Regions from separate parts of the Desulfobacter hydrogenophilus genome, predicted to be linked through region 2. Evidence: riboswitches for the same ligand, from Rfam matches in the RefSeq annotation. Region 2 holds a riboswitch; the other holds the start of a gene.
The links. Region 2 has a riboswitch for thiamine pyrophosphate ahead of EYB58_RS01950 (hydroxyethylthiazole kinase). Riboswitches for the same ligand answer to the same signal wherever they lie in the genome.

Region 1: linked by a shared signal. The riboswitch ahead of EYB58_RS20205 (ABC transporter ATP-binding protein) and the one ahead of EYB58_RS01950 (hydroxyethylthiazole kinase) in region 2 are both predicted to bind thiamine pyrophosphate.

The regions. Positions count from the first base shown of each region.
Region 1 is NZ_CP036313.1:4,534,774-4,550,969, reverse strand. Features, by position in the region: gene thiD (bifunctional hydroxymethylpyrimidine kinase/phosphomethylpyrimidine kinase) at 1-213, opposite strand, end outside; gene EYB58_RS20215 (ABC transporter substrate-binding protein) at 481-1,419, opposite strand; gene EYB58_RS20210 (ABC transporter permease) at 1,443-2,189, opposite strand; gene EYB58_RS20205 (ABC transporter ATP-binding protein) at 2,186-2,941, opposite strand; TPP riboswitch at 3,141-3,255, opposite strand; gene EYB58_RS20200 (MvdC/MvdD family ATP grasp protein) at 3,821-4,825, opposite strand; gene EYB58_RS20195 (hypothetical protein) at 5,094-5,660, opposite strand; gene EYB58_RS20190 (arsenate reductase ArsC) at 6,395-6,820, shown strand; gene mobA (molybdenum cofactor guanylyltransferase) at 7,184-7,858, opposite strand; gene fdhD (formate dehydrogenase accessory sulfurtransferase FdhD) at 7,932-8,723, opposite strand; gene EYB58_RS20175 (cytochrome c3 family protein) at 8,861-9,313, opposite strand; gene EYB58_RS20170 (4Fe-4S dicluster domain-containing protein) at 9,335-10,093, opposite strand; gene fdnG (formate dehydrogenase-N subunit alpha) at 10,090-13,152, opposite strand; gene EYB58_RS20160 (formate dehydrogenase accessory protein FdhE) at 13,191-14,045, opposite strand; gene tyrS (tyrosine--tRNA ligase) at 15,029-16,196, shown strand, end outside.
Region 2 is NZ_CP036313.1:430,670-446,865, reverse strand. Features, by position in the region: gene EYB58_RS01995 (PAS domain S-box protein) at 1-1,365, opposite strand, end outside; gene EYB58_RS01990 (transporter substrate-binding domain-containing protein) at 1,362-2,762, opposite strand; gene EYB58_RS01985 (efflux RND transporter periplasmic adaptor subunit) at 2,829-3,932, opposite strand; gene EYB58_RS01980 (TolC family protein) at 3,939-5,297, opposite strand; gene EYB58_RS01975 (TetR/AcrR family transcriptional regulator) at 5,343-5,993, opposite strand; gene EYB58_RS01970 (transposase) at 6,372-7,064, shown strand; gene EYB58_RS01965 (bifunctional metallophosphatase/5'-nucleotidase) at 7,549-9,387, shown strand; gene EYB58_RS01960 (AIPR family protein) at 9,658-11,331, opposite strand; gene tnpA (IS200/IS605 family transposase) at 11,702-12,133, opposite strand; TPP riboswitch at 12,419-12,543, shown strand; gene EYB58_RS01950 (hydroxyethylthiazole kinase) at 12,536-12,736, shown strand; gene icmF (fused isobutyryl-CoA mutase/GTPase IcmF) at 12,757-16,044, opposite strand.

The sequences.
Region 1 (16,196 bases), 1.0 Mb from region 2:
ATCCGACATCACGGCATCAATTTGTTCCCCGATGAATGCCGGGGGGACAGGAAAAATACCTGTGACACTGTGGGTGTTCTGGGCCGTGAGTGCCGTGATGGCGGACATGCCGAACACCCCTAAGGCACTGAAGGTTTTCAAATCTGCCTGGACACCGGCTCCGCCGCCGCTGTCAGAACCTGCGATGGTTAATGCGCGATAGTATGTTTTCATAAAATTACCTTTAGGAACGGGTCTTAAATAACTTGTCTATTTTGCTATATCTGGGAGCGCGGGCGTCTCGCCTGCATGTGTGCCAGTATTGTAACGATGCAGGCGAGGCGCCTGCGCTCCCAGGTTAAGTTATTTTGGACTCATTCTTTAAATGGGATTTTTAAATTTGGTTTCCGTCCAGAAATAAGACTTTTTGTTCAAGTGCAAGGCGGGTTCGAAGAAAAGCTCCGCTCTCAATTGGTCAAAAAGGCTATTTATGGGTGGGCACTAATCGTTGTTTTGGCTGTAAATTAGATCCTGGGGTCTGATTGTGTTCTTAATCAGTCCGTATTTCAGGGCAAAATCTATAAATGTCTGCCATTTTTCAGGGTTGCTGACCTGGCCCGGGGCTGCAAAATATTCTGCGGTCAGGGCAAAGGCTTTTGTTTCTATCTCTTTATCCACGTCGGGCAGGGCCTCAAAGTAGAGGGACAGGGCTTTGTCTGGATCCTTTTTAATGTCGGCCAGGGCCTTGTGAACAGCTATGACAAATCCGTGAACCGCAGCTTTTTTCGTTTCCAGGGTGGCGTCACCTGCCGCGAAAATCAGCTCTTCGTACTCCGGAATGCCGTATTTTTCCAGTTCAAAAAAACGGGCGGTAACTCCTTGCTGCTGCATGGTTACGGTTTCGTAGGTTTTAAAGGGTCCCATAACGGCGGCGACCTGTTTTGATGCCAGAGCGGGCAGGATGGTGAATCCCACATTCACCGGGGTGTAGTCCGTAATCCCGTTGATGTCGGCAAAGCCTTTGAGCAGCATGTCCATTAGTCCGGGCACGGTGTAACCGATTTTTTTGCCGGACAGATCCGCAGGGTTTTTTATGGACTCATCCAAAAACATCAGTGTTGTCAAGGGTTTGACCACAAGGGGAGCCACGGCTTTAACCTTGAGCCCTGCATCTGCCGCCATAATGGTCTGGGGCTGGTAGGACACGGCCAGATCCACCTTGCCTGCTGCGGCAAGTTTCAGCGCATCCGAGGTCTCTGACGGGACGATAATTTCAACTTCCAGGCCCTGGGCTGCAAAATAACCGGATTTTTGGGCAACATAAACAGGTAAATGGTCCACGTTTGGAAACCAGTCCAGCATGAGCACAAGTTTTTGCGCCGAGGCGGTGCTGCAAAGCATGAAAAAGGTCATTAGTGTCAGAACAACATGTCGTTTCATTGTTTATCCTCTCTTTTTATGAATTAATTATTTTTCCATGTTACCATTCGTTTTTCAGCAAAACTGACCAATGCCCACAGCCCAATCCCCATGCCCGAAAGCCAGAGAATGCAGGCAAATACCAGATCCGTATTCAGTCGGGCATTGGACTGGATCATCAGATAGCCAAGCCCTTTCTGGGCCCCCACCCATTCGCCGATGACCGCGCCGATGGTAGCCACGGTAACGCCCACCTTAAGCCCTGCGAAAAACTGAGGTAACGCCCAGGGCCAGTACAGCAGGCGCAGCTTCATCCAGAATCCTGCCCCCATAAGGGTAAACAGTTTGCGGAAATCAGGGTCGCAGCTTTTAAGGCCGGATAACAGGCTTACGGTAATGGGGAAAAAAATGATCACCCAGGCCATGAAAACCTTGGACCATATGCCGTATCCCAGCCAGATCACAAGCAGCGGGGCCAGGGCAAAGACCGGCACGGCCTGGGATGCCACCAGAAACGGGGAAAGGCCTTTTTCAATGCCGGGCCGGGCAAACATGAATATGGCCAAAGGAATGGATGTTCCCAAGGCCAACGTAATGCCCAGTACGATTTCCAGGGCCGTGGCCAAGGCGTGGGGCCAGATCAGGGGCGCTTTTATCACCGCACAAAGGCCGATGGCCGATGGTGGGGGCAGAATAAAAGCCGGGGTGTGCATGATTTGTACAAGGACCTCCCATAAAACCAGTATGCCCAGGGTGAGGGCGGCCGGAAAAAGCGTATCTGACCATTTCATCCCTGGATTTTCTCCTTTTCGGTCAACAACCGGGAGAGAATCCGGGCCTTGGTCTCCATGAATTCGGGCTGGGTGAACTCCCTTGGTTTGGATGCCTTGGGCTGGAATCGTTCGAGGATGGTCATGGGGGTAGGGCCTACAAGTATGATTTCATCTGCCAGGACCAGGGCCTCTTCAATGTCATGGGTGATCATGAGAACGGTCTTGCCGAATTCCTTTTGCAGCATGAGCAGCAGATTTTGCAGTTCCCGGCGGGTAATGGCGTCCAGGGCGGACAGGGGTTCGTCCAACAAGACCAGATCCCGGTCAAACATCAGGGTGCGGGCCAGGGCGCATCGCTGGCGCATACCGCCTGATACCTGGTAGGGATAATGAGCCCCAAATCCTGTAAGCCCAATTCTTTCGAAGATCCGGGCAAGTGTTTGTTTTGCCTGTTTCATATCTCTTAGCGTGCGGGGCCTTGCCTGCACCGGCAAAAGACTGTTTTCTTCCAGCGTCAGCCAAGGCAGCAGCATGTCTTTTTGCTGCATATAGGCGGCAAGGCTGCCAAGATGGGCAATGGCGTTGCCCTGCCACACAATCCGGCCCTGGTCAGGACAGACTATACCGGTCAAGCAGTCAAAAAGGGTGGACTTCCCGCACCCGGACGGGCCAACCAGTACTGTAAACCGCCCATGGGGAAGGTTCAGGTCAAAATTTTCAAAAATGGTCTGCAAACCAAATGACTTGGCCAGACCCAGGACCTCAAGCATAGGCTATGTATAGTTTTGTTTTCAATAAGTGTCTAAACAGACACCCGTGTTTGGGCGGAAAGTTTCCCAGCTGCAAGGTGCAGAAAAATTTGTAACCGGAACAACCTCATGGTTGTGAGAATTACAGATTTTTTTGCAACGCCGCAGATGGGTGACTTTACGTTCAAACACCTGTTAGGCAACGCCGCAGGGGGATGGGGGGAAGGAAAAAAAGCTTTCCTTCGCCGGTATGATCCGGATCAGGTTCCAAGGGTCAAAACAGGGGTTATCTGTTTTTTCTCAGCCGAATGCCTTTGGCTCCCCCAGCCTTCCATTGACTATGCAGTTAAAAATTACAGTAGCACTGGGTTTATACCGTGTCAAACCATGAAACTAACAAAAACAGGGCAATCTCCTGTATTTTGTCTGTAGTTTAATGTCAATTTCAAATGGATCATACGGATTCTAAAATAGAATCTTTTTTTTAAACAGTAAGGTTTTACCCCCTATCTATTGTGGTGGGTCTAAAATCATGAGCCTAAGTATTTATCGACTAATAATAGGCTGGGTTTTTAAATTCGGCATTGATGGTATTTTGTTGATGACATAGTCCTCAGTGAAAATTTTTAAATACCCTCCACAATGCTTATGTTATTGAATGCTAAATTCTAAATCGGCTCGGGTGTCCAATGATAGACATAGTCCACACTCTAACGGAAAAATCAGGAACACGGCTTTTTGTAGTCAGCATAGTAGCCGTTGGATCTGCAAAAACCCAATAAAATCGGTTGGATAACCTGCAATCGATTCTATTAATGCCAGCCGAACCGCCTTGATACCTGATTCATATGCCGCCGGGTGGTGTGGGAGGGCTCCTTAATTATGGTAGTTTTGTCCCGATTATACATATTTTTCAGTTTTTCCCGCCAATACCTTAGCAATATATTCACTAATTTGAGTCCCAATCGTATCTTCAAGCCATCCGTATTGACCATTTGGGTTAATTTCCAAAAATACATATTCACCATCATGGCGACGTATTAAATCAATAGCACCGAACTCTAGACCAAGCCCTTTAACTAATGCCAGACATTTTTCTCTTATATTGCGTGGAAGTTTATGTAGTTTATGGGGGACGTCCTGAATATTTGCTTTGCGCCAATCTATCTTAGCCCTTGAGCAATCTTGCGAATGAATTTCAACAGCGAAGACTTTATCATGGACTACTGTTACTCTTAATTCGTAATCCTTTTTTATATACTCCTGAAACAAACAAGGCGTATTTCTCACCGCACCAAATACCTTAGGATCTATCCCACTTAAAAAGGTGGCATAGATTTCACCATGTACTCGTGGCTCTTCCCAAGGCCCTTCACGTGTATAAAGAATACCATCAGAAAGTGTCTTATATATAATATTTCCATTAAAACGTTCTGCAAATTCTATTGCTTGTTTAGGTTCGTTTGTAATTAAAGTCTCTGGAATCAAAAAACCGAGGGATATTGCCATCCTTAATTGGAGAGGCTTATTACTTGATATTCGTAAATTATGAATTGAACTTATCCAGAAAGCATGATCAAGACTATTATACAAACCATAAAGTGATTGTCGACATTCATTAAGGGCATACTCCCTTTCATAATCTTTCAAATCGTTTGGAAGCTGAGGCAGGGCTGGTTTTCGGTACCAAACAGACTTTATTTTACTTGGGTCAATAATGTTACCATTTTCTAATACCCATTGATCACAATCAGGACTAATAGAGGAAAGGTGTGTACTCTGAGTTATTTTAAGTGGATATTCTGCTGGGCTAAATATTTGATGATTTATACCCCATTTATTTAAAAAATGGGTTACCCAATAGACTTGGAGGTCGGAAATATCACTAATTATTAATATCGTCATATAGTCATCCAACTTAGGTCTTTCTTGGTACATATATTGTTATGCAGCATTTTGCCTGAATATTGTACTTCAACTTTGGTATGCTTCAGAACAAAATTCTGCATACGAAGCTATTATTAAACCAAGCAAAATGCATACCTGAAAAAACCAAAGTTGGAGTACTATAATTTAAAATAAAATATTTAATGAAAAATTGATAAGCTATAGTGACATAATTAAACATCACTATAGCATCACTCTTCAGTGAAATTTTTACAACTTAGTTTCTCTAATCGCAATCAGCCCCGGCAGCATCACTTCTAGACCATGGGTCATACCGAGTTTCTCTATAAGATTGTCTCCATGTATCGCATCTTCCAGCTATAGATTCCCAGGTGGGGATATGCCCAATAGCTTTTGTCTGAATGAGTTCGTCAACTAACTTTTGCAACTCATCACGGGACATTTTATCAATTTGTGAAAGATCAATGCCTCCACCAGGAGGCGAAGCAACGGCCGAAGCGAATATAAAAGATTTAGAAACTTCTTGACCCAAGCTAATTTGCTTGAACTGCTTCTCATAAACCTCTGCATTTATACTGAGTTCATAGCTTCGTACTTTCTTGCCCTCACTCGTGTATCCTTCAACAGTCCCTTCACTTATTACGTCCGATTTTTTGAAATACAACAAACGGTCGGTTGCCAATCGAATTTCACTATCACCTGCTTTATAACCGCAATAGATTATCCCACAAAAAGGATAGTCATCGCTCATTTCCAGAATCGGCCCAAGTGACTTATCATGTGCTTTTTCGATAGGTACACCGTAAACGAAGATTGAAGTACTGGTCTCCATTTAGTTCTCCTTTCATTATCGTCGATTTATAAAAAGGTCGGGCGAATACCCTTCCAAAAAATACAATACAAACCATACAAACTTATAGTACATAACAAGTTGCTTTGTGGTTTCCGTTTATCTTTTGTATTCAACTATATTAACGGGATAACATCTGAAAATGAAAAGTAAGAATAAACAGATCAGTATAACTATTTGAAACAAAATATGGATAAATCTCACTATCATTGTTTGAAAAGATTTGCAAGGTCTTTTTTCTTTAATTTGCCACATAACATAGTTAACTAAGCACGGTATAAAAGCGGACTGCCAATGATTTTAGAAAGGTGAGAAATGGCAGAAGTAGTCAACGCCTTTATTCACAATGTTCTCGGCGACATATAATAGACAGATTGTGGAGTCGACTTTTCCTCAAAATGAGGCACTTTTTGATTAGAAAATATCATCAAATGTAATCGGTCTGATTTATAAATTTATCACCGGAATCTGCTATATGAAGAAAAGGGGCTTGTAATCTCAACCAAAATCAATTTAATCTCCAATTAAATTGAGTTATCTCATATTTTTCTAATAATTATCTGCGATGTTAATCCCCTATCGTTATTGTATAAATGTTTTTTATAACAGCCAAGGGCTGACCTGATTCTTCACCAAGGTTTAGCCCACAACGAAAGTTGAAAGATCTGTGTAGGTTACACAGACTTTCATATAAAAAAATAGGGGATAAAGTTACTATGCCAAAAAAAAATATACTTTTTGTTTGTGAAATGAATACTTGTCGTAGTCAGATGGCTGAGGGGTGGGCTCATAATCTCCATCCTGACGAACTCAATGCTTTTTCGGCAGGTATTATTACAGGGTCACTTGATCCCCTTGCAGTTAAAGTTATGAAAGAGGAGAATATTGACATTTCTGGTCATGAAACGCATACGGTTAAAGACTTCCTCCAAGAGGATATTGACTGGGTCATAACGGTTTGCGATACAGCCGCTCAGCAGTGCCCCCGTTTTCCGCCCGAGGTAAATATCATTTGTCAATCGTTTGATAATCCACCTGAATTAGCCCGTAATTTAGAAAATGAAGAGGATAAACTTGCTATTTATAGACGGGTCAGGGACGAGATAAGAACTTTTATTAAAGAATTGCCAAAAAAATTATAGGATAACCCACATTGAGCAGGTAGCCTTATTCTGCGGGATGTCCTGGCTTAAACCGGTAACCACACTTTCTATTCTATATTTTCTTCTCAGTGAATGAAAGATTTCTCAGCAAAGAGTCAACTCTTCCATTACTGATTACCCACTTCAAGTGGGTGGATGTGAGGTGTGTGGGGTTGGGCCATACTAATATCTTGATATTTAAGGGAAATACTTGAAACAATGGCTCGTTGTGATGCTTAAACATAAATTTTCAGGTATGAAATGGTATGTTTAAGAAACATGCCCCTGATACTTTCTCTTAAACAGTTAATTTTGATAGCAAAAATAGGTGCTTAATTATTAATATTGCCCGTTTCCACCGGTTTATTCCCCGGGGGTGCTGTTTTGACTTTTTTCTTGAACTTGATCACCGTCTTTGCCTTCTTTGCGCTCACCCTGGGTTAGAACCCAGTTTCTGGCAGTTTCAAGATCTTGTAACGTATTAACATTAAGTGCAAACCGCATGTCCTGGTCCAGGTATTCCAGCACCCGGGGCGGGATTTGTATACTTTTTTTCGGCCTTAAAATTTTTTTGATCTTAAATACCTGTTTTTCCAGGTTTGTTTCAACCCGGGGAAGGCAGGACTTATGATAGAGCGCGGACAGCATTTCAAGGCCTCCCCTGGTTTTGGGGATGATAATTTGTTTGCCATAGTCCCGCTGCGCCAAAAGATACCGGATAATTTTCTCACTGACAAAGGGAGTGTCGCAGGCCGTGACATAACTCCAATCAAAATCGGCGTAAAAAAGACCTGCGTGAAGCCCTGCAAGGGCACACTGGGACGGGTCAATATCCGTAACAACCAACGCATCCAGACCCAGAAAATCCCTGGGATCATTGACCACCAGAATCACCTGGGGGAAAAGCTTTGAAAACACGCTGATAATTCGTTCGATGATGGTCTTTGATCCTATCTTGTGAAATGTTTTTTTTATGCCGGGAAGTCTGCTATTGCAACCGCCGGCCAGGATTACGCCCGTGCAGTCAAATTTTTCCAATGCTGTATTTTCTCTCTCTTTTTAAATAGTGTCTGAACGAAACCCCAAGTATCTGGTTATCAAACATCCCGGCTCACATATTTTGAATCCGCTGGGAGTGTGAAAACAGTGTAAACCGATCGGGCCGGGCATAACCGACTACCGTGATACCTGCTTTTTGGGCCATGAGGATTGTTTCGCGGGTGGGAGCACCCCGTGAAGCCAGGACAGGAATTCCAAATGTTGCCGCCTTCTGGAGAACCTCAATGGAAATTCGGCCGGACACTAACAATACCATATTCTCAGGCGGGGTGTTGTCCATGAGCAGGGTGCCTATGACCTTGTCCACAGCGTTGTGACGGCTGATGTCGTCAATGTGGAATCCGGGCATGGCATTGGCAATGCTCACGGCTGCAGTGTGAACCCCGCCGGTCTGCCGGTGGAGCACAGAGCACTGCAGCAGCCACTCCATATTTTTGATCAAACCCTCAGGATCAACGCCTGAATGGGGGGCGATGGGCAAAAGGCCCGGATGATTTTCACGGACTTCATGGGTGACATCTTTGCCGACGCCGGAGGGGTATACTGGCTTTCCTTGGCCTTCAGAACCTGAAACGGTTTTTACCCTGACCCGGACTATCTGCTCATGTTTCTCCAAATCAAGCGATTCAATATCTTCAGCACGCTGGATCACCCCGGTGGAAAATAGAAATCCCCGGGCCAAAGCCTCTATGTGGGAGGGTGTGCACAGCAGTGAAGCTATTTCAAATCCATTAACCTCAACAATCAGGGTAATGTCCACTGACACATGACAGGTTTCCTTGTGAAATCGCCCCTGACTGTATCGACGAACATCGAATTGGGTTGACTCGTTTTCTATCACCATAAAAACATTGCTCTATCTGGTTATGATTATCGTTCTTTCCAGCTTTTCAGGCGGAAAAAAAGAGCCCCGGCATCGGACCGGGGCTCAAGAAAAGGTCTGAAGAATTATAAAAAAGACCGCCCGCTGATCCAATTGGATCAGCGAATACCTTCAGAGTGACAGGCTGAAGCGTTACATCCGGTCATATCCTTGTCATCCTTACCCATCTCGTCGGTATGACACCCCAGACATGAGCGGTTTTGGGCCTGCGTAAAACTGATCTGGTGCATCGCCTTAAAATAGCTTTTGTCGCCCTCGAGATTATCGGGGCTGAAGTTATTGTGACAGGCGGCGCAGCTTCGGGGAGAGGCTTCTCCTTTGAGCTCTTCCATCTTGTGGTGACAGTCAATACACTCAAAACTTTCATGGCTTGAGTGGTTGAAGGTTACCGACAAATTCTTGCTGCTGTGTCCTTTTATATAGTTAATTTCCAGGTCGTCTTCAGGTGCTTCAAAGGTCTTTTGCATGCCTTCGTCAGCCTGAACATGCAGGCAGAGCCCCAAAGTTATAAGGGCTGCAGTCAGAAGTATATATATTTTATTTTTCATCATCTATCTCCTTATATCCTTGGGTTATCCACGATTATTGCCAAATTTGAACTGTCCTGTGAGAAATTGCCGCCGGGTCTGCTCAGCAGGCCGGACCTGGGCCCAAATAGCCTGTTTATGCGCTGCCTGTGCCACAACATGGGAGGCATAATCATCGGCATCTGATTGGCAAAGATAGATCACCCGTACATCTTCCGGATCTGCCAGAAATGCGTTGGGATGGGTCTTTTTAACCGCTTCTAAACGTTTTCCGGCCATTTCCAGCATGGCATCCCGGTCACCAAAATTCATGGTGCCCGTGGGGCAGGCCGTCACACATGCCGGCTTCAAGCCTTGCTGAACCCGATCAATGCACATGTCGCATTTGGTCCACTGCCCGGTCTCTTCATTTTTCCGGGGGACATTGTAAGGGCATAACTGATCCGGTGCCAGATCCACACTCTTGCTCAACGTGACCGATTCGTTGTAGACCACAGCACCGGTTTTAGAATCATGGGTCACAGCATTGGACTTGTACATATTAAGCATATATTTGCAGGGCGGTTCAATGCAGTGCCGGCACTGTTCCGGGAAAAAATTCCATCTAAGCTCTCCTTTTTTATCCCGAACCTCTTTAAACCGGACCAGTTTCAGGGTATGAGCAGACAGATCCTGAGGATTTTGGTGGGAGCCGACATTGCGCGTCTGTTCAGCAGGCAGGTCTTTCCACTGCTTGCAGGCCACCTGGCATCCCCGGCATGCGGTGCACAGGGTTAAATCTACGAAAAAACTTTTACCATTCATAATTTATCTCCCTCTTTCCACTTGCGCAGGTTAACCATAAAGGCCTTATACTCGGGAATACCTGTATTGGGATCACCCACGTTAGGGGTCACAATATTGGCTGAATCACCGCCATTCAAGGGGGCAATCCATCCATAATGCCAGGGCATGCCCACCATGTGGATTTCATTACCGTCAATGTTGAAAGGCTGAATACGCTCGGTCACCATGGCTATGGCCCATAAAGAACCGCGAACACTTTCAACCATGGCCCGATCCCCATTTTTAATACCCCGGAGCTTGGCCAACTGGGGGCTGATCTCCACAAACATCTGGGGTTCCGCTTCCACAAGCCATGACATCCACCGGGTCATGGAGCCGGTCTGCCAGTGTTCAGTTACCCGGTAGGTACTGGCCACAAAGGGGAACCTTGCATCGCATGCGGCCTTTTTCTCATTGCCCACCTCTATGGAGACGGGATTGTTGAGCTGAGAAGAGAAGGGATGGCTATGAACAGGACACTCAAGGGGTTCATAATGTTCCGGCAAAGGTCCATCCGCACGCCCAGGTCCAAACAGCTGTCCAAAACCGTTTTTGCGCATGATAAAGGGATGCCGTGTACCCGGCGCCCATCCACCGTCCGGGACATCGCCCTTCCAGGTCTCTCCATCCCATGCAATAACAGCCTTTTCCTTGTTCCAGGGCTTTCCTTGAAGATCAACAGACGCGCGGTTGTATAAGATTCTTCGGTTAACCGGCCAGCACCAGGTCCAATTGGGATAAAGACCGATGCGAGCCTGATCTTCTGTCTGGGAAGGATCGCGTCTCTGGGCCATATTCCCGGCATCCGTGTAAGAGTTGCAATAGAGCCAGTTACCCGATGTGGTGGAGCCGTCATCCATCAGATAAGCAAAAGAGGGAACCTGCTGTCCTTTTTTAAAGGATTTCCCTTTTATGGTCACATCCCGGGTAAACCAGCCGTTGGCCAGCTTTGCAGTCTGATCGGCACTGAAATGGTAATGACCGTGGGCGTCCTTTTTACACATATTGTTGAAGCTTAAACGGGTAATGGGCTCAGGAAATGCCCCGCCCTCCTTCTCGTAAAGTTTGGCAACCTCTTCCCACAACTCATGGAAGTAGTGCCCATCCGAGAGAATCCCTTTGGGCGCCTCGGGCCCTTGATACCGCCACTGACACCATCGGCCGGAGTTGGAGACCGATCCGTCCTTTTCAATGGCTGAAGCGCAGGGGATATAAAACGTCTCTGTTTTGATTTCTTCAGGATTCATTCCCGGCCCTTTCCAGAAATCGCTAGTTTCACACTGGAAAAGGTTTACATTGACCATCCAGTCAAGTTTACTGATGGCCTCACGGGTTTTCACAGAATCAGGACCTGAACAGGCGGGATTCATTCCCCATATCAACGCCCCTGAAAATTTGCCTTCCCACATGCGATGAATCAGGGGAATCCAGGAGTATTTATCCGAAGAGAGGCTGTCTAACTTGGGAAGATACCGGTAAGCTTCCTCGATCTTATCATCCGAATACATGGCCTTGATCAAACTGGCCGAGTATTTCGGGTAATTCTGCCACCAGTTGGCACTTTCAGGGTCATTGTTTTTCGGCGTAAAGGCATTGTTATAGGCCTCCAGGGTATCCAGGCCGGCCACCGGTGTTTTGATATAACCGGGCAGAATATGGAAAAGCAGGGCATAGTCCGTGGAACCTTGCACATTACATTCACCGCGTAACGCATTAACACCGCCGCCGGCAACGCCAATGTTACCCAAAAGCAGCTGGATCATGGCCATGGCCCGAATATTCTGAACGCCTACAGAATGCTGGGTCCAGCCCATGGCGTACATGATAGTGCCTGCTTTTCCACGTTTACCGGTAGCCGCATAGGTTTGATAAAAATAAAGCAGATCCTTTTTGGACAGGCCTGATATGGCAGATACCTTATCAAGGGTGTACCGGTGATAGTGTTCTTTCATTATATTCAACACACACCGGGGATGATTCAGTGTTTTATCCCGCTTGGGGAGACCGTTCTCATCTTTTTCAAATGTCCATGTGGCTTTGTCATAGATCCTTGTCTTTTCGTTGAAACCGCTGAAAAGACCATCTTTAAACTCATAATCCTCACCCAGGATAAAAGAGGCATTTGTATATTCGGTTACATAGGGAAGAAAATAGTTCTCATTTTCAAGAATATAACGAATCAAGCCGCCCAGAACGGCAATATCGGTTCCGGAACGTAGGGCCATATATTTATCGGCCTTGGCTGAAGTTCTTGTGAATCGGGGATCCACATGGATAATTTTAGCCCCTTTCTGCTGGGCCTTCAGGGCCCATTTAAAGGAGATAGGATGATTTTCGGCAGCATTGCTGCCCATAATTAAAATACAGTCACTGTTTTTTAAATCAATCCAGTGATTGGTCATAGCACCGCGTCCAAACGTCTCTCCCAGAGCCGCTACAGTTGCACTATGTCAGATCCTGGCCTGGTGTTCAATATAGACAAGTCCCAAAGACCGGGTAAAGCTGTGCATGGCCAGACACTCTTCGTTGTCAATGGCAGCAGAGCCCATGGAGGCAATTCCCATTGTCCGGTTGACTTCTTGGCCTTTATCGTTTTTAGCCTCAAAGGATTTATCCCGGGAATCTTTGATCAGACGGGCAATTCGTTTTTTGCACCAATCCCAGTCCTTGGGGATAAACGCTTTTCCATAGGGTTCCCGGTAGAGGCAGGTCAGGGTCCGTTTGGGGTTTTCCGTCATCTGGATGGTGGCCGCACCTTTGGCACATAATGCGCCCTGGTTGATGGGATGATCAGGGTCCCCTTCAACGTTGACGGCCCGCTTTGTCCCAAGGTCCGTGTTTACCAGAAGACCGCATCCCACAGAGCAAAAAGCACAGATGGATGTGGTCTGTTTCGTCCATTTGGGATTCAGTTGTTTGGCATGCGTTGCAGACTTTGAAACTGCAGAGCAACCCAGGCCGGTAAATGCCGGCATCGCTGTAATTCCTGCAACTGTGGCAGAGGCCATTTTCACAAAATTTCTACGGGTTAAGTCCATTACTTCTCCTTTGCATGGGGTTAAAAGGGACTGTATCGTTAGATGCACCATGCCGAAAAAGCCATGCGCTTATAGCCGTAATTTGCGGCAAGCATGTCCAGGGGCAAGGATTCAAGGTCATTAAGTGGGGCGAAAGCTTCTCGGTCAAGTTCCCGAAAATCAATTGTTTTTATATAGGTATTGCACTCGGCGCAGGTCTCCACCTGAAATCCGGATTCGCCTTCTGCCGTAAAATTGCTTAATTGATCCGCCTTGTCAATGTTGCAACAGGCACAGGCCAGCCGTCTGATTCGGTAGATAAACCTGCAAAAGGAGCAGTGGGCAAATCTTTGCCCTTCTTTTCCCCGAAGTTCCAGCATATATGGCGGGCTGCCACACACGGGACAGGCACCACCGGCATGGATCTGTTCAGGGTCAATTCCTTTGGCCTCAGCCATGGCACGCCCTGCTGCTTGAATGCTTGGCGCAGCAGCGGCCATGACAAGAAAGGGTAGTGCAGATGGTGCGTCAGGGATTTGCTCTTCCCATTTTTTTAAAACAGGCCCTGAAAAATCACCGCCGGCAAAACGGGTCTGGATCTCGTTCCAGGCTTGTTCAAAAGAAAGGCCTTTTTTTTCAACCACCCCTTGAAACTGAACTACCGCATCAACCATAGAAGCGGGCATGACGTCTCTTTCGTCAAGGATAGCCTCCATGATCCGGGCAGTCAGGACTTTAAAATTTTTCATATCCAGGGAGAAATTCAAGGGAGAACAGACCGGGACTTGTGAAAGAGGGATACCTGACAAATCAAGCTGAAGGCCGCCTGTGTTTTCTGCCTGAAGCAGGGCTGTTTTCCCCAAAAGTGCTGAAAGATCAGCAGGCAGATGCTCCCGGGAATCCAATCGTTCCATAGTGCTGAGAATGATTCTTGTTTGGCTTAAAGTTTCCATTTTTTAATATAGTTAAATTTCCCCTTGTGATTCGTACAAATTCATTACCTTTGCCTGATACCTGGGTTTCTTTTTACAGTATCTGGAAAGATTTAATACCGTCCAGACATGTTAAAAAAAGGTTTAAAATTATATTTTGGGAGCCAAAAATCAAGTTTTTATTTGTTAAAAAATTTAATGGAATTGTAAAATTTGTAAGCTTTTAATTTTCAAAAAATAATAAACAATAAAGCTTGTACATTAAATTAAGGGTCTCATGAGAGGACAGCTTGATGATCAAAACTATTTAATAATAGTCGTGGCTTTTAAATTCGATATTGATGGTATTTTGTTTATGACATAGTCCTCAATGAAAAATTTTTAATACCCTCCACAATGCTTATGTTATTGAATGCTGATTCTAAATCGGTTCGGGTGTCCAATGATAGACATATTGTGGACCCAATTCCTATTTTCAAAAATCCTGAAAATCAGAAAAATTGGACTGGGCAATTTAAATACAAAGGCACGCTCCTGGGTTTTGCAAACCACTGAGCACTGGAAAAACAAGCCAACGCATTTCCTGGCGAGGCTCTTAGCCCAGAATTATAGACATAGTCTATCGCATGTGATTCGCCGGAATTTTAAGATGGAATGAAAAATTTTTTATAGGATCTCATCAACTTACTAAAAAAACTTGATTTTTATTCAACGGCAATGTTATACAGCATTTTTTAAAATTGGAGAATTAATTTGCAACACCACATTGCTGCCAAACAGACCTATTATTATTACGGGTATTACATATCTGGCTGCCGTGGTGTTTCTTGATCTGATTTAAAAACAAACGAAAATTCAATGCTACAGGCCGGAAGTGTCTGTAGCATTTTTTATTTTAAAGGGCTGCAACACATTTCCGGGTTGCAGCCCTTTTTTTATTTTTAATTACATAGGATTATCGAAAAATGAATGTACTGGACATCCTGAAAGAACGTGGATTTATTGACAATCAAACCCATGCAGCAGAGCTGGAATCCTACCTGAACAAAGAGGGGGGAAGCTGCTATATCGGTTTCGACCCGACTGCGGACAGTCTCCATGTCGGTCATCTGATTCCAATCATGTCCCTATCCCATATGCAACAAAACGGCCACCGTCCCATTGCCTTGGTAGGTGGGGGAACAGGCATGATCGGAGACCCCAGCGGCAAGACTGAAATGAGGCAGATGATGACCCTGGATACCATTGACAAAAATGTTATGGGTATCAAAAATCAATTGTCAAAATTTATCGATTTTAAGGACAACAAGGCACTTTTAGCAAACAATGCTGACTGGCTTGCCACCCTTGACTATGTCCCCTTTCTGCGGGATATCGGTAGGCATTTCAGCATCAACCGGATGATTAAGGCGGAAAGCTACCGTCAGCGCATTGAATCCGAAGAGGGGCTCAGCTTTATCGAATTCAACTATATGCTCCTCCAGGCCTATGATTTTCTCAAACTTTTTGACCGCCACCACTGCATGCTCCAGATGGGGGGCAGTGACCAGTGGGGAAATATCTTGGCTGGTGTAGACCTGGTTCGAAAGACCAGGCAGGAAAACGTATTTGGAATCACTTTCAAACTAATTACCAAAAGCGACGGCAGTAAAATGGGGAAAACAGCTAGTGGTGCTGTCTGGCTCGATCCCGAAAAAACCTCTCCTTATGACTATTATCAATTCTGGGTGAATACTGATGACCGGGATGTGGTTCGGTTTCTCTCTCTTTTCACCTTTCTGCCAATGGCTGAAATCGATCACATCACCTCACTTTCAGACGCGAGACTAAACCAGGCCAAGGAGGTTCTCGCATTTGAAGCCACTTGCCTGGCCCATAGTAGAGAAGAGGCTTTAAAGGCAAAGGCCGCAGCAGCGGCAGCCTTTGGTAACCGCGAAATTTTTGATGAGATATTACCATCCTCAACCATACCGAGACAGGGGACGGCTGTTTCCCCAAGCACTCTTCCCACCACCCAGGTCTCCATGGGAGAACTGGATGATGGAATCCCGGCTTATCAGCTCTTTCATCGAACAGGTCTTTCCAAAACAGCTGGAGAGGCCCGGCGCCTGATAAGCCAGGGCGGGGCATATA
Region 2 (16,196 bases):
GCTGATGTCCCTGATGGAGCTGTAACTGCAGTTCTGATTATCCAACACAATAGAGCTTGAGGTGATACCTACCGGAAATGTAGAACCATCTTTCCGGGTATATTCTGCCTTGACGTCGATCTGCCTGTTTTCTGTGATTATGGAATGCAGCGATTTGATTACCCAGTCTTTTTTATGAAATTTGTTGATGTCATAAACTTTAAGTGTTTTTATTTCATCAGCGGTGTAACCGAGCATCTGTTGTATTTTTATATTTGAATCAAGGACGCTTGCGTCTTTGTCAATAATCAGAATACCATCAGAGGCATTCTGCATAAGCGTTTCAAACCTTGCTTTTTCAGCTTCTATAATTTTGTGTTGCTTCTTTAGGTGGAAGATGACGAGCAGTCCTACAATCATTACAACGAGCAGTGCGACTAGGATGTAAAGAAAATATATGTTGTAACTCTTTTCGATACGAACTTCACGGAGCTCGTATTTATCGAAAATTCGGGTTGTTAAATCCGGCGGAATAGTTGCGATGATTTTATTCACTATGGAGAGCAGCAGCGGGTTTTTATCATGCACACCCAGTGCATATTTTATTTCAGCTTTTTCAAATGAACCGTTTATTTTAAATTTCTGATAACCGTATTTTTGAATAATGCTGTCAATAATTGGTTTAGGCGCTACATAGTGGGAATTTTCATCTGAGCTGATTTTTTTAAGAATACGATCCATATCGGAATTCACTTCGATGTCAAGATCCGGATATGCTTCTTGTAGCGCCTGTTTGAAGGATTCATAACAGACAATGAAGGTATGACCTTCAAAATCGCTGTCCTGATCAAAAAAAATACTTTTCAGATTGCCCATGGAGAGATAAATACTTCCGGCAAATTCGTCGGATCTTTTGATTGCAGGAAAAGGAGGTTGGTCTGCTGGGATTACAGAGATAAAATCACATTTACCGCCGGCCACGTTACGGCTGAGTTCTTCTCTATCACTTGTTGGGATCGCTTCAAACTTTACGTTCAGGCGTGAAGCGATTTCGTTATAATAGTCTCCCATAACGCCGATTAGTTGCCCATTTTGAACACCGGATATGGGGTTCATGTCGTTATAATCACAAACGGTAAATGTCTTTTTATTATCTAAAAACGCCAGCTCTTCTCTGGTCATAATTCTTTGTTCTGCCGAAAAGTCTGCACCAAGCCATTTTTCGTGAAGGGCATAGAGTTGACTGAATGGAATGGCCTGATATGATTTTTCCAGGATAGATTTCAGGAGCGGGTGATTTTTGCCGGTAACCATGGTACTGATCTGAATCGCATCCGGAAGATATCCTTTCAGGACAAGGTTGTTGTAGTTGGCCCAAAATATCATAAAATTGGCACCTGCCACCTCTTGGAGTGCAACTCAGCCTCCCCCTGGGAAACCAGTTTCATCATGCCGTCTGCATCGTCTGCGTTGACAATTTTTATATCCTGATATTTTCTTATATATTTTTCAGCAAGAGCATAGCTGTGATATGAAGCGATGGTAAGACCATTAAGGCTCTTTTCATTAAGATATTGCGGCCCGTCATTCCGGGCAAAGATACCAACTTGAAGATCCTTCTGTGTTTTGGTGTAATCTAAAAACTTTTCCCTTGCTTCTGTTTTGATAAGACCAATGCCGACATCAAGCTCGTTTGCCCGCAACATCTTAAGTTTGGTTTTCAGCGGCAGTGTTCTGGTAAATTCAGGGGTTAAGTTTGCACGTTCAAATACTTGTCTGACAATATCGACCAAGTAGCCTTTCGGTTCTCCAAACTCCGTATAGCTATAGGGCGGTGCATGGTAAAGGCCCACTTTGAGTTGCGGATGCTGCTGAATCCATGCTTTCTCATCAACGGTAAAGTCGGGAGATTTTTTCTTTTTTGGGCTCATTTCCCATTTTGATTTCAGATTATCCAAATCTTTCTGGGCAATGGCGTCGTATGCTTTGTTAATAACAGAAAAAAGTATTGGCTCATTTTTACTGACGGCAAAATGCATAGGAAGATCGAGCCTGTGCTCGTCTTCAAGCAGATAGACGCCAAGATCTTTTTCAAAAAGAAGAGACGTATTGATAAGGTAATTTATAACGGAATAATTTTCGATAAAGGCATCAATTTCGCGATTTACCAGCGCTTTGAAAAGTTCTTGAAGATTTAAATAGTACGTTACATTCTGATCCGGATAATGCTTTTTAAAAAAGCTGTCGAAGACAGAACCCTTTTGCACGCCAAGAGTGCCGTTTCCGATTTCATTAATACGGGTATACTGTTTAAAGCTGGCCAGTCCCGTCAACAGGTTCAGGGTTTTTTGGTGGCTGAAGAGATAACTTTTTTGCCGCTCCTCGGTCTGCACCATGTTGCCGACGATGTCAACGTTCCCGTCTTTTAACATTTGCATATGCTCAGCCCAGGCATACCCCTGAATAAACTCAATTTTTACACCTATCTTGTCAGCAAGCATTTTTGCAAGATCTATCAGGTACCCTTGTGGTATTGAATTTTCTATAAAATTAAAGGGCTTCCAGTTGTCATGGGTCGGCATTTGCAGCACTTTTTTTCCCTGAAGATAGTTTCCCTCCTCAGGGGTCAGCTTCAGTCTTTCTGCAACCTTATTGTCTGCATTTTGTGCAAACAGGCCCCCAGGGCAGAAAAACATGTGAAACAAAAGAAGAACAAAAAACACCGGTTTGATTTGCTTCTTATATTTGCTCCTTGCGCCAACAATTGTATTTGTTATTCTCATTATCATGTCAGCTGTCAGACAAGCCGTCCTTTATTGTTTTCATGGCTGTTATTTGTCTTTATTTGCCTAAGGTTGGGTCCGAACCAGCTGTCCTTCCGAAAGCTTGTGTACACCGGTGGTGACAATCTCATCGCCCGGGGACAGACCTTCAATGACCTGGATCTCTTCTCCTTGCCCGGCCTTTTCTACTCTGATTTTCTGCTGCCCGACCCTGTGATCTTTAATCACCCATACCATGGGCGCATCACCGGTCTGATAAACGGCGGACATCGGGATAAATATCCGGCTGCTGCCGGCTTCATGTTCGGCACTGACCGCAGACGCCGTCATGCCCAGCCGAACACTGTCCGGGGGATCGATAAGCGTAATGCGGGTTTTGTAGGTCCGGGTAATGGGATCTGCCACAGGGGATACATACCGGACCTGTCCCTGCACCGCCAGGTTGGGAAGTGCCCAGAAATTGACGTGAAAATAAGCGCCGGGGCTAAATGTTGCTACCTGGTTCTCGGGCACGAAAATTTCAACCTCCCGTTGGTCTCCCTTGACCATGATGACCACGGGCATGCCTGCCGCCACCACCTGACCGGTTTCTGCCCGAACATCAAGCACCACACCGTTATCGTCGGCGTTGAGATTACAATAGTCCAGTTGATTGCCCGCCTGGGTAAGCTGGGCCCGGGCCTGCTTTAATACCGCTCTGGCTGAGTCCGCGTTGTTTTGGTAACGGTCAATTTCGGCTTTGCTCATGTAGTCTTGTTCATAAAGGGCGTTAAAGCGCTTGAGCAGGTCTGCGGTCAGCTTATATTGGCTTTCGGCCGCATCCACCTGGGCTTTGGCCGCCGTCATCGCCTCTTTGATATCTTTGGGGTCCACCTGCATGAGCAGATCTCCTGCCTTGACCCGGGTACCGGTCTCCACATGGCGGGCAATCACCTTGCCCGGGACCCGGAATCCCAGGGCGGTCTCGTACCGTCCCCGGACCTCGCCTGGAAAGCGGTGCGTCGGCTGGGTATCCTGGGCGGAAATGGTTATGCTGGTGACAAGGGGGGCAGGTTCCAACAAGGCCTTGCCCTCTTGTTCCGACGGGTTGTTGCACCCGGCCGTGATTAGCATGGATAGAGCAAAGAGCGCGGGCACCGTTATAAAATATTTTTTTTTGCATTGCTTCATCAGGGGTTACTCCTTTCCCATGGCGCGTTCCAGCTCGCAGACCGCAATGTTATACATACTTAAGGCGTGAATATGATTGGTTTTGGCCCGGGTCAGGGACACTTCGGCATCCAGACGTTCCAGAGAGGTGCTTAACCCCACCCGGTACCGGGTACGGGCGGCATTCAGGGCCTCCTGGGCCGTATCCAGGGATTTTTGGGCCACATCAATGGATTTAAGGGCGGCCTGGGCATCGTGGTATGCTTTTTCCACCGCCAGGCGAATTCCCCTGAATAATTGTTTTTTTACGATCCGGGCCTTTTCAAGCCCCCGGGCGGCCTGGGCCTTTTTATGGCTGGTTCGGCCGCTGTCAAACAGATCAATGCTGGCCACAATGCCGATCTGGGCCGAAGGTTCCTCATTTTCAGGTTCATAGCGGTGGGCTTCCCCCACCAGGGCCAGGGTGGGCAGATGGTCACTTTGGGCAATAGCGATCTGTTCTTTTGCCATTTGGATCTGTGCGTCCACCGCACCGATTTCCGGCCGGTTCTCCATACCGGTTTTAATACAGGTCTTAAGATCCAGGGGCAGGGGCAGGGGCTGTGGCGCATCATCATAGGTGTAGCGGGTGTCCATGTCCACGCCGAGCACATAGTTCAAAGAGGTCTGGGCAAGATTCACATTATTATGGGCATACAACTGCTGTTGTCTTAAATCCGCAAGTTTTTCTTGGGCCCGCAAAAGATCCAGCTTGGGAACAATTTTCTGATCATGGTAGGCGGTTGCTTCTTGGACATGCCCGGTCATGCTCTCCACCGCCTCGTCCATGGCTTCGGCCATCTGCCGGCTCAGCATCACAGTATAAAAGGCTTTTTGGGCAGATAACGCCAGATCATTGTCCGAGGCATCCAGGTTTTTCCGGGCATTTTCCAGGTTGGCTTGGGCCAGGCGGCGGGTGGCGGTCAGTTTATTCCCCGTATATAAAGGTTGGGTTACCTTGATCTGTCCGCCGTAATAGGTGCGGCTGTCACTGGGCAGACTTACTTCCGGCACCTGGCCGTAGGTCATGGCAGACAGGGCATTATTAAGCTCCGCCAGGCCTTGGTTTATCTGCACCAGACTGGGCTGGTCGTCATACCGGTAAAGCCCCCCCTGAAGTGTCACGGTCGGTCCGAATTCGGCCCGGGCCCGGGAAAGACCCTCATCGGCAATTTCCACATCCTTTGCAGCCATTCGCCGCTGCAGGCTGTTTTCAAGGGCAATTTGTACGGCCCGGTCCACGGTCAGCCGGTCCTGGGCCCGGCATGTGCCTGACGGGGATACTAAAATCAGCACAGCGGATATCAATAAAAGAAATGACCGGTTTGCTTGTATTGCCTTATTCATTTTTGACCTCTTATTCTTTAGCTTGCGGCTATCAGCTATCAGCTATCAGCTATCAGCTTCGGGACGCAACGCGGCAATCACCAGGCGCTGTACCTGGGGTACAAGCTGGTTAAAACCACTGATATCAGGTGGGGTTTCTGATGTGCCCAGGGCCGCCATAATTTGGTTTTTTACCGGTTGGGTAAGATGATTCAGGATAAGCGACCCAATTACCATGGTATGAACTGCCGGGGGATCTGTTTTCACAAAAACCCCTTTTTCCACGCCTTCGTCAAGTATTGCCTGAACTATCTTAACGGTCACACTCACCTCTTCAAAGATGGCCGGGCCGAAATTGGCCCACCCGGAAACCATCTCCCGTATCATGATCCGGGTGAAATGGGGATGGGCATCCATGATGGCGGCAACGCTGGCGATGTAAGCTTTTAATTTTTCTTCGGGCGTGGTGCTGGACTGGATTTCCCGGCGAAGCTGCGCTGCCCGGTCCTGGTAGATGTCATGAATAACCGTTTGGTACAGGGCCAGTTTATTTCCGATCCGGTAATATATCATGGCTTTGTTTACCCCGGCTTTGCGTGCAATGGCATCAACCCGGGCTCCGTTATATCCCTGGGTGCTGAAAACCAGTAAGGCCGCATTTAAAATTTTGCGCACAGACTGGTCTTTTTTATGCGCTCTAATGCCGGCCTCCGCCATTGCTGACTCCTTTCTGCCTAAACTTTTTTTGTCAGGTTTTGAAAAAATTTAACCATTTGTTTAAAATAACCGGTTAGTTTTTATTTGTCCAGGGTGCAGGGGAGAAAAGAGGCAAGACAATCGCCTGTAACTTTCCTGCAGCTTAGGAACGGGTCTTAAATAACTTATCCATTTTGCTATATCCGGGAACGCGTGCGTCCCGCCTGCAGTAAAGATGCGGCGGGACGCCCGCGCTCCCAAGTTGAGTTATTTCGGACTCATTCCTTAGCACTACAGCGACACTTTCGAAATCTTCAAATTTTAAAGGGGATTTCATAGTTCCAAATCAGCTAAAATGCGGTGATTTACCACCTTCTTTTATTGGCGAGACTTTAGGCTATGCTTAACTCTTTTCATGGCACGAATGGCAAGGCAGTGGCACCAGATTTTCCCCATCACATTACACAAAGGGGGAACAGACGGCAGCAGACATTTTTCAGAGATCAGGACTTTAAAGCCTATCTCGCTTTGATGGCGGAATGGTGTTTGAGGTATAAGGTCGAAATATGGGCCTATTGTTTGATGCCCAATCACATTCACCTTATTGCAGTTCCTGAAACCAAGGATGGATTAAATCTGGCCATCGGGGAAGCACACCGGGGATATACGAGAATGATCAATTTCAGGGAAGGTTGGCGCGGTCATTTATGGCAGGGGCGGTTCGCATCATTTATCATGGAAGAAAAATACCTGCTGGCGTGCACGCGGTATATCGAGTATAATCCGGTCCGTGCCGGTCTTGCAAAACGTCCTGAGGATTGGAAATGGAGCAGCGCCGGGGCACATATGGATGAAAAGGATGACATTCTTGTCAAAACAAGACCATTGCTTGAGATTGTCAATACACCCTGGGGTGATTTTTTATCTTCTGATATTAAGGAATCTGAAATCGAATTGTTCAGAAAGCATGAACGAACCGGCCGACCGTTGGGAAAAAAGACTTTTGTGAAGCACTTGGAGGCTATCTTAGACAGACGGCTCAGGGCAATGAAGCCAGGTCGAAAGAAAATAGATAAGGTGTCCCTGGATTAGTGGAAATACAATAAATATATTTAACTGACTGACTGACTGAAAAAAGGAGAAATTCATGGCTAAGGGAAGAGATGCACAAAAAACAGTTAAGAAAAAATCAGAAAAAACGTTGAAAGAAAAGCGTAATGAAAAAAAAGAGAAGAAATCCAGAAAGGATAAAATCTGACTCTTTAATTAAACGAGGGGTTGGTTTTAACTTCGTCCAATAAGAGGAACTACTGGCTCATAATTCGTAATTTTAACTGAAATATTAAATAGTTAGTACCTCTTTAGCCGTTACCCACAAAGCAGCGGGCGAAATTAAAACCAACCCCAAAATCACCCATAACAAGCGGTTTCACGAAGGACTACGGCCCGTGAACCGTGGCGTTTATTTTTTTACGAATGAGCAGTCGGTCGGAACAAAAACATAGAGGTAAAAAACAATTAAAAAATTTTGAATTATCCTGATAGTCAGAGAATGCAAAAAATTGAGTCTTATTAAATGGCCCCAAAAAGAAGAAAAATAAAAACACGTATTGTGGTCCGATTTTTTTTGCTGCTGGCCGGAGCCGTGGTGCTCAGCGCTCTGGGCTGCAGGTCTTTTCCTTCCGAAACAAAGCTCAAAATTCTGCATCTTAATGATGTGCATTCCTTTCTGGCTCCCCAGACCGCAGAACTGACTTTCGAGGGGCAGTCCACCATCTGTGAGGTCGGCGGTATGGCCAGAGTTGCCGGGCTTGTGGATGCGCTGGCGGTCAAACCCGCGCAGACGCTGCTGCTGCATGCCGGAGATGCGGTTCAGGGAACCTTGTACTTTACCCTGTTTGATGGCCGGGCAGATGCCGGGGTGATGAATGTCATGCCCTTTGATGCCATGGCTTTGGGCAACCATGAATTTGACAACCGGGATTCGTGGCTGGCCGGTTTTATCCGGTCTTTGAAGGTGCCGGTGGTCAGTGCCAATATCCGGGTGGACCCCGGGCATGTGCTGGAACACCTGTTTGCCCCTTATGTGGTGAAAAAAATTGACGGCCGGCCGGTTGGAATCATTGGCATGACCATTTCAGAGGTGACTCGCCGCTCCTCTCGGCCCGGTCCCGGGGTGCTGTTCGGCGATGAGGTGCGATACGTTCAGGCAGCGGTGGATGAGCTTTCGGCCAAGGGGATTGGCCGGATTATCCTGCTGAGTCATTACGGATATGAAAATATCTTGTCCCTGGCCGGGCAGGTCAGCGATGTGGATGTGATCGTGGACGGACACAGCCATACGCTTCTGGGTGATCTGGCGCCTTACGGGCTGGCCTGTGACAGCCCCTATCCGGTAATTTCCGAAAACAAAGAAGGTGATCCGGTATGCATCGTTCAGGCATGGTCCCACGGCCGGGTGCTGGGGGAGCTTGATGTGAGATTCAAGGGAGACCGGCTGGCCGCCTGGTCCGGACGGTCCCACCTGGTGCTGGGGGATCAATTCTGGCGGGAAGGTGCTACAGGAGAGCGGCAGCGGGTTACCGGTGCTGAGCGAGAAAAAATTCTGGACCGCATCAGCCGGGACGATAGTCTGGATATTGCCCCTGAAAATGCCGCAGTTGCCGGTGTTCTGGATCAGTTTTCCCGGCAGGTGGCCGAAAAAGGCGAGACCATTATCGGAACCGCCCGTCAGGACCTGGCGCATGTGCGGGTGCCGGGCCAGGTTCATGGCACCAAACCAATGCCTTTGGGAAGCCGTCTGGTTCCGCTGGTGGCACAGGCATTTTATGAGCAGGTTCCCCATGCTGACATGTGCATACAGAATGCCGGCGGGGTCCGTACCGGTATTCAAAAGGGGGCGATCCGTTATAGCACGGTCTACGGGATGCTGCCGTTTTCAAATACCCTGTTTGAAATCGAAATGCCCGGCCACAGGATCCGGCAAGTCCTTGAACAAGCCCTGGAATATGTGCTGAAAAACGATGCAAAAGGTGCGTTTCCCTATGCCTACGGCCTGCGGTACGATATTGATGCGCGCAAGCCCTTTGGCAGCCGGTTTTCCGGGCTGGAAGTCCGGGAGCGCGTGTCCGGCCGATATGTTCCGCTTGAGGACGAGCGCAGTTATGTGGTGGTGGCCAATGATTTTATTGCCTCGGGCAAGGACGGGTATAAAGGGTTTGGTGCGGCGTCACAAGTGCCCGGAAAAACGGTCAACACGTATCTGGATTATGCCCGGGCATTTATCACCCATGTTCAGGCCATGGACCTTTCAGGTAAAGGCCTTGCAGAACTGCCGAGCCGAGATCACTGCATCAAAAGCTTTATTCCGCCGGATAAACCTGGCCCTAGTGCCCTGATCATGTCGGCAATCTGAAACGCCACTTCCAGGGTAAAATATGAGGACAGCATACGCATTTCAAAATGAATCGGATGAGCCGATTCTTTGTGGTGTTAAAAAATCGTCCAATTTCAAAAATTTTATCAGAATTCGAAGGAACCCCATAATCTGTCTATGTATAAACGCTGTGATGGGGTCATTCGGGTGACACGATAAAAATATTGGCAGTATAAGTATAATTTGCAATAAATTCCGTATGGTAAAATTAGTGGTCTCGGGTTATGAACGGTGCTGTATTACCAAGAATTAGTCATGTGATCCAAGTGTTTCAAGAAGATCTCCACGCCTGAAGGTCGCTGAAAGTTGTTGGAGAGATATTTCTCTCTCTCCGTAACAGGCTTTCAGAGCATCTATCACATCGTTCACGGCGTTTGCATGATATTCCGCTTGGCCATGTTCGAATTTTTGAACTATTTTCTGAAAGTTGCGATGCGAAACCTCTATCAGGGAGACCCCCATGTCAGCCATAAGTTTTCTGCCAATCAACATCGAAATGTAATGCGATGCATAAGGCATGAAATCTGGTGGTGTCGAAGAAGTTGGGCGTTTCCTTTCATTTTCCACTGCCCGAAAAATCAGAACGGCCAGCAGCGCTTGAGCCGCATTCAAATCCTTGAAGATATCTTCATAGAGTTTTCCAAAGTGTTCTTTACGCCGAAATTTTGCCTGATGTGGCCGTTGCCTCCAGATTGCCAGAACCGATTCCGCAACAATGGAACTGGTTATGACACTTGAGCCGCCACCTCCCTCTTCACACTGACGTTTGTATGTATAGCCAAGATCAGCAATACCGATTTCAAGTTGTTTTTGAATCTCGTCATTTGAACGAAGATCTCGCAAATCGACAGGATTCTGGCTATTGGTCGCATAAGTGATGTCTTGTACAAAATCCTTATGTGTCTCGGCGAGTTGATAAATGCGAACCATGACATAGGCTGATTCGCCCACTATGCCGGGTAGATCACCATTCAAGGTTTCCTGAATCGTTTTGCATGTTTGACCGCCATTAATGACCTGCATATTTTTGAGCTGCACTTTGTAGTCCGATTTTTGAAAGGCATTGTAATCAAATTTTTCACAGACCACTGTTATACCGTTGTTGTAGAAGTAAAATTTATCCGATCGTTGTGAATCACAAAGCGTTTCATGAATAGCTGTGTTAACGCGATTCGTGTGGAGGCCGAGGTAGCGGCGAATATTTCTTTCTAGAAGCTTGTCTCCATGGTCATTAAACAGTCTATGAATCTCTTGCACTGAAACACGTCCGACCAACACGCGCATGTAATTCATGTCTTCGACAATCGCCTGGCCATTCAAGGTCAATGTGGTATCAACCTTTTTGCTTCTTTGCAGGATGTTGACTATGGAGTCGTGATTGAAATGGACGAAGTCAACCTTGTCGCCGTAATCTTTTTTCGCCTCATTTATCCAATTGCCAGTCTGCTCCGTCCATTGTGCGCCATTGTTGCATAAGATGACACGTACATTGGGAATGTAGGCATCCCTAATAAGAGAACGGATTTCCTCAATTTTTGGTGCTATCTTTTTGTTTAACGCGACCCTACGGTAGGGATCAAAAAGCACTTGTACGGTATCAACAGCTTTCTGAACACCGTTTTCTGGGAAATTTGCTTCACCTTTCAGATCCTTTACCTTGTATTTGCCCTGGAAGATCGTGACCAGGAACTCCCCATCCTCCACCTCGCCAACATGGAGTCCATCAACCCCCGCATCGTTGCCGCCTTCGGTAATCAATTCAGCAGCATCCTCAAGAGGCATCTCAAGGCAAGTTGAGATGCACAACAGCACAAATGCCGCTGACTTCTTCTTGTTAATATCAGAGCCTTCCGGTAACCACTCTGGGTGATCCTCGACAATACCGGTGACCCGCTGGTCGATGATGCTGGCGTTGATGTTCATTTTTTATCTCCTAAAGCCCTTCTCGTGTTTCTTCATACCAGACAAGATCGGTTTTAAGGCCCGCCTTTGCCGGGTGATTATAAGAGTCCCATATATCCCCTCCCAGCAAAATTCTTTAAAGACATCCAACGTTTCGATTTCTTGTCTGATTTTATTCTGCCTCATTTATCATTCCTAAAAAAAATGGCCTTCCTCATGAAAAGTGTCATTTTAATTAATAGTACACTCTAACCCTGTATCAGAACAGTATAAGTTTAAAATTATTTCACTGTTTAGGAGCTTGATAAGGGAAGTCATGACCCCCAGTGAAACTGGGGGCTTGATTGTTAACCGCTCAAAGCGGTCTTTTAAAAGCGCCTAAAGGCGCGGTTTAATCAAACAAGTTCATCTGTTCGCAACGTTGATCCTCTTTTTCTTGATGCCGGATATATGCTCGAACAGTTTGTTCGTCGATTCCTACTGTTGATGCAAAATAACCTCTGGCCCAAAATTTTTCACCATTATAGTTCCTTTTTTTACCACAAAACTGACGTGCTATCTGAATAGCACTTTTCCCCTTGATGAACCCAACTACCTGAGCCACGGCAAATTTGGGTGGAATGGAGATCAGCATATGAACATGGTCTGTCATCAAATGTCCTTCTTCGATCTCGCATTCTTTTTGTTTTGCCAAACCATGTAGTATTGACCCCAGTTCCCGACGTAATTGCCCGTAAATAACTTTCTTCCGATATTTTGGAATCCAAACCACATGATACTTGCAATACCACTTTGAATGCTTTAAACTTTTATAATCTTTCATACAACCTTCCTTTAATAGCTTTGAGCGGCTAACTTAAGGAAGGTTGTTTATTTTCAACTCCCGGAACTGTCAAACTTTTCGAGTCCTCCACCGGAGGTGGAGGTTTACCCAATAGAATTAAGCAGATTCAACCGAAATGCTTAAGGAGTGAACTACTTGTGTGACAAAGTCCGCTTTTCAGACGAAGGCCCATCCAAGCCTATCCTTTTTTATTTCCAGGATATGTTTGCATGCAATTGACTTGGAAAAAGAGGTGACAAGAAAGGCCAAAGAAGTTAAAAAAGGCAAAATATAAGTGGGTGCCTGTCTGTGGTTAACGGACTGAATGCGTCATTAACCGCAGGGCTGAGATTATACCATTAAACTTGATCTGGATAATACCAGCGGAAGGAGTAATGATAAATGAGTCTTAAAAAAGATGTTCAAGCCGGAATAATTCATGCCGTTGAAACCGTAAGGAAAACCAATCCCATGGCAGGATACCTCACCAACACGGTGACCATCAATTTTGTCGCCAATGCCCAACTTGCCGTGGGCGGTTCGGCAGCCACGGTCTATCTGCCGGATTTAAAATTTGGTATAGCTTCTTGCCCTTGTCTGTAAGGATCTTTCTCTATTTTCGGCTACATGTTCCTGCGATACCGGCCGCCCACATCGTAAAGAGCCCTGGTAATCTGCCCCAGGCTGCAGACCTTAACCGTTTCCATCAATTCTTCAAAGATGTTGTCCCCTGAAAGGACCACCCGTTGAAGTTTCTCCAGAGCTTGGGGCGCTTCTTTTTCATTCTGTTTTTGAAAATCAGCCAGTCGCATTAACTGGGATTGTTTTTCCTCCTCCGTGGCTCTGGCCAGTTCACAGCCGGCATTGCTTTGTGCCGACACCTCGTCTTCCATATTCGGGTCACGAAACGTGTTGACACCGATAATGGGAAGCTCTCCATTGTGCTTCAATGTCTCATAGTAGACGGATTCTTCCTGAATTTTGCTTCGCTGATATCCCGTTTCCATGGCGCCTAACACACCACCCCGTTCCGAGATACGGTGAAATTCTCTCAGGACAGCCTGTTCCACCAGATCCGTCAACTCTTCGACGATAAAGCTTCCCTGGTTCATATTTTCATTTTTGGTCAATCCCCATTCCCGATTGATAATCATCTGGATGGCCAGGGCCCGTCGCACCGACTCCGCCGTAGGGGTTGTAATGGCTTCGTCAAACGCATTGGTATGCAGGCTGTTGCAATTGTCATATACCGCGCAAAGGGCCTGTAAGGTGGTCCGGATGTCGTTGAACTGGATTTCCTGACTGTGCAACGATCTCCCGGATGTCTGGATGTGGTATTTCAGCATTTGAGACCGTGCCGAAGCGTTGTACTTTTCTTTCATGGCAATGGACCAGATTCTTCGGGCAACTCTGCCGATGACCGTATATTCGGGATCCATGCCGTTGGAAAAAAAGTATGACAGGTTGGGCCCGAAACTGTCAATGGGCATGCCCCGGGAAAGGTAGTATTCCACATAGGTAAAGCCGTTGGAAAGGGTCAAGGCCAGTTGGGTAATGGGATTGGCCCCGGCTTCAGCGACGTGATAGCCTGAAATGGATACGGAGTAAAAATTTTGCACATTGTTTTCGATAAAAAACTGCTGGATATCCCCCATCATTTTCAGGGCAAATTCAATGGAAAAAATACAAGTATTCTGACCCTGATCTTCCTTCAAAATATCCGCCTGAACCGTGCCGCGAACATTGCTTAGTACCGATTCACGAATATTTTGATACACCTGCTTTGTCGGGGCGTTACCGTTCTCTTTTGTGTATTTGTCCACCTGCTGATCAATGGCCGTATTCATGAACATGGCAAGAATGATAGGCGCCGGCCCGTTGATGGTCATGGAAACGGACGTGGAAGGCGCGCACAGGTCAAACCCGCTGTATAGTACTTTGACATCTTCCAACGTACATACACTGACGCCTGCGTTGCCGACCTTGCCGTAAATATCCGGCCGCAACTCTGGGTCACACCCGTACAACGTGACCGAATCAAATGCCGTAGACAGTCTTTTGGCCTCGTAGTCACCGGAAAGCAGGTGAAAACGGGTATTGGTTTTGGCCGGGTCTCCTTCTCCGGCAAACATTCTCGTAGGGTCTTCCCCCACCCGTTTTAGCGGAAACACACCGGCCGTATAAGGGAAGTACCCGGGAAGATTTTCCCGCCGCAGCCACCGGTAGATTTCTCCAGGGTCCTTGAATTTGGGCAGACTGATCTTGGGGATTTTTTGATGGGATAAGGATTGGGTATACAAAGGCACTCTTATTTCCTTGCCCCGAACCGTGTATACCAGTTCGTCCTTTGTATAGGCGTCCTTCATGTCATCCCATTGTGTTACCAATTCCTTGGCCTCGCCATCAACGCTTCCCCTGGCGGCGTCAATTTCCCTTTTTAAATGTTCGATCAGTTCTGTTTTATCCCCGTCAAGCAGACTCTCATCAATGGCTTTGGCCGTTTCTTCCAGGTGCCAGACCTTACGGATGGCCTGGGTCTGTATTTGCGTGCGCTTGTGGTAGTCTCGGATGGTGTCGGCAATTTCTGAGAGATAGCGTGTTCTCTCCGGCGGGATGACCACCGTTTTTGATGACGATGTTTTTACATCGACTTTAGGGCGCCGACTTTCAAATTTAACCCCGGTTTTTTCAAAAATAGTCTGCAGCAGGGCTTGATAAAGGGCGGTTACACCGTCATCGTTGAATTTGGAGGCAATGGTGCCGAATACCGGCATATCTTCCGACTGCATGTCCCATGCATTCCGGTTTCTTTGCACCTGCTTGCGAACATCCCTGACAGCGTCCTCTCCTCCTCTTTTTTCGAATTTGTTGACCACAATCAGATCCGCGTAATCCAGCATATCTATTTTTTCCAACTGGCTTGCCGCCCCGAATTCGGCCGTCATAACATACATGGCGCAATCCACCTGGTCGGTAATTTGGGAATCCCCCTGACCTATGCCGGCGGTTTCGGCGATGATAAAATCAAATCCGGCGGCCTTGACCACAGAAATGACGTCTCCCAGTGCCTCCGGGATTTCCGAGTGGGCTTTTCGCGTCGCCAGGGAGCGCATGTAGACACGATCATTTCCGATGGCGTTCATTCGAATGCGATCCCCCAAAAGGGCACCGCCGGTTTTTCTTCTGGATACGTCCGAACTGATAACAGCGATCTTCATATCTTTTACATCATTGATCATGCGAATAATCAGTTCGTCAATCAGCGAAGATTTCCCCGCCCCACCGGTTCCGGTGATGCCCATGACCGGCACAGTTCTGTTTCCTGTTTTTTTCAATAGTTGGGCCCTGAAATGGTCCAAATGGCCGTTGCCGGAAGCCTTGGCTTGTTCCATTGCGGTAATCGCCTTGCCCACCAGACGTTTGTTTTCACAAGACAACAATTTAAAATCAACGGCATCATCCTCTACCGTGGAAAAATCAATCGTCTTTACCATATGGTTGATAATTCCCTGCAGTCCCATCCGTGTGCCGTCTTCAGGAGAATATATCCTGGCTACGCCGTAATCATGAAGCGCCTGAATCTCATCGGGCACAATAACGCCTCCGCCGCCGCCGAAAACCTTAATGTCAGAGGCATTTTGCTCTTTCAAAAGATCTACGATATATTTGAAAAATTCGATATGCCCTCCCTGATAACTGGAAACGGCTATGCCCTGGGCATCTTCTTCAATGGCTGCGTCCACAATTTCCTTTACGGAACGGTTGTGGCCCAAATGGATCACCTCAGCACCGGTGCTTTGAAGCAGCCTTCGAAACATGTTTATAGACACGTCATGGCCGTCGAAAAGGGACGTTGCTGTGATGACACGTACTTTATGTTGGGGCTTGTATATTTCTACAGCGTCACTCATCTTTCCTCCTTCATAAAAAATTGAGATCAAGAAGTTGCCAACGTTTTTTTTCGGAAACGAATGTTTAACTGTATGCTTGAAGAATATAATGAAAACTTGATAGAGCCGTAACAACATACATCCTTCAAGGAAAGGAACTTTTTTTATTTTCA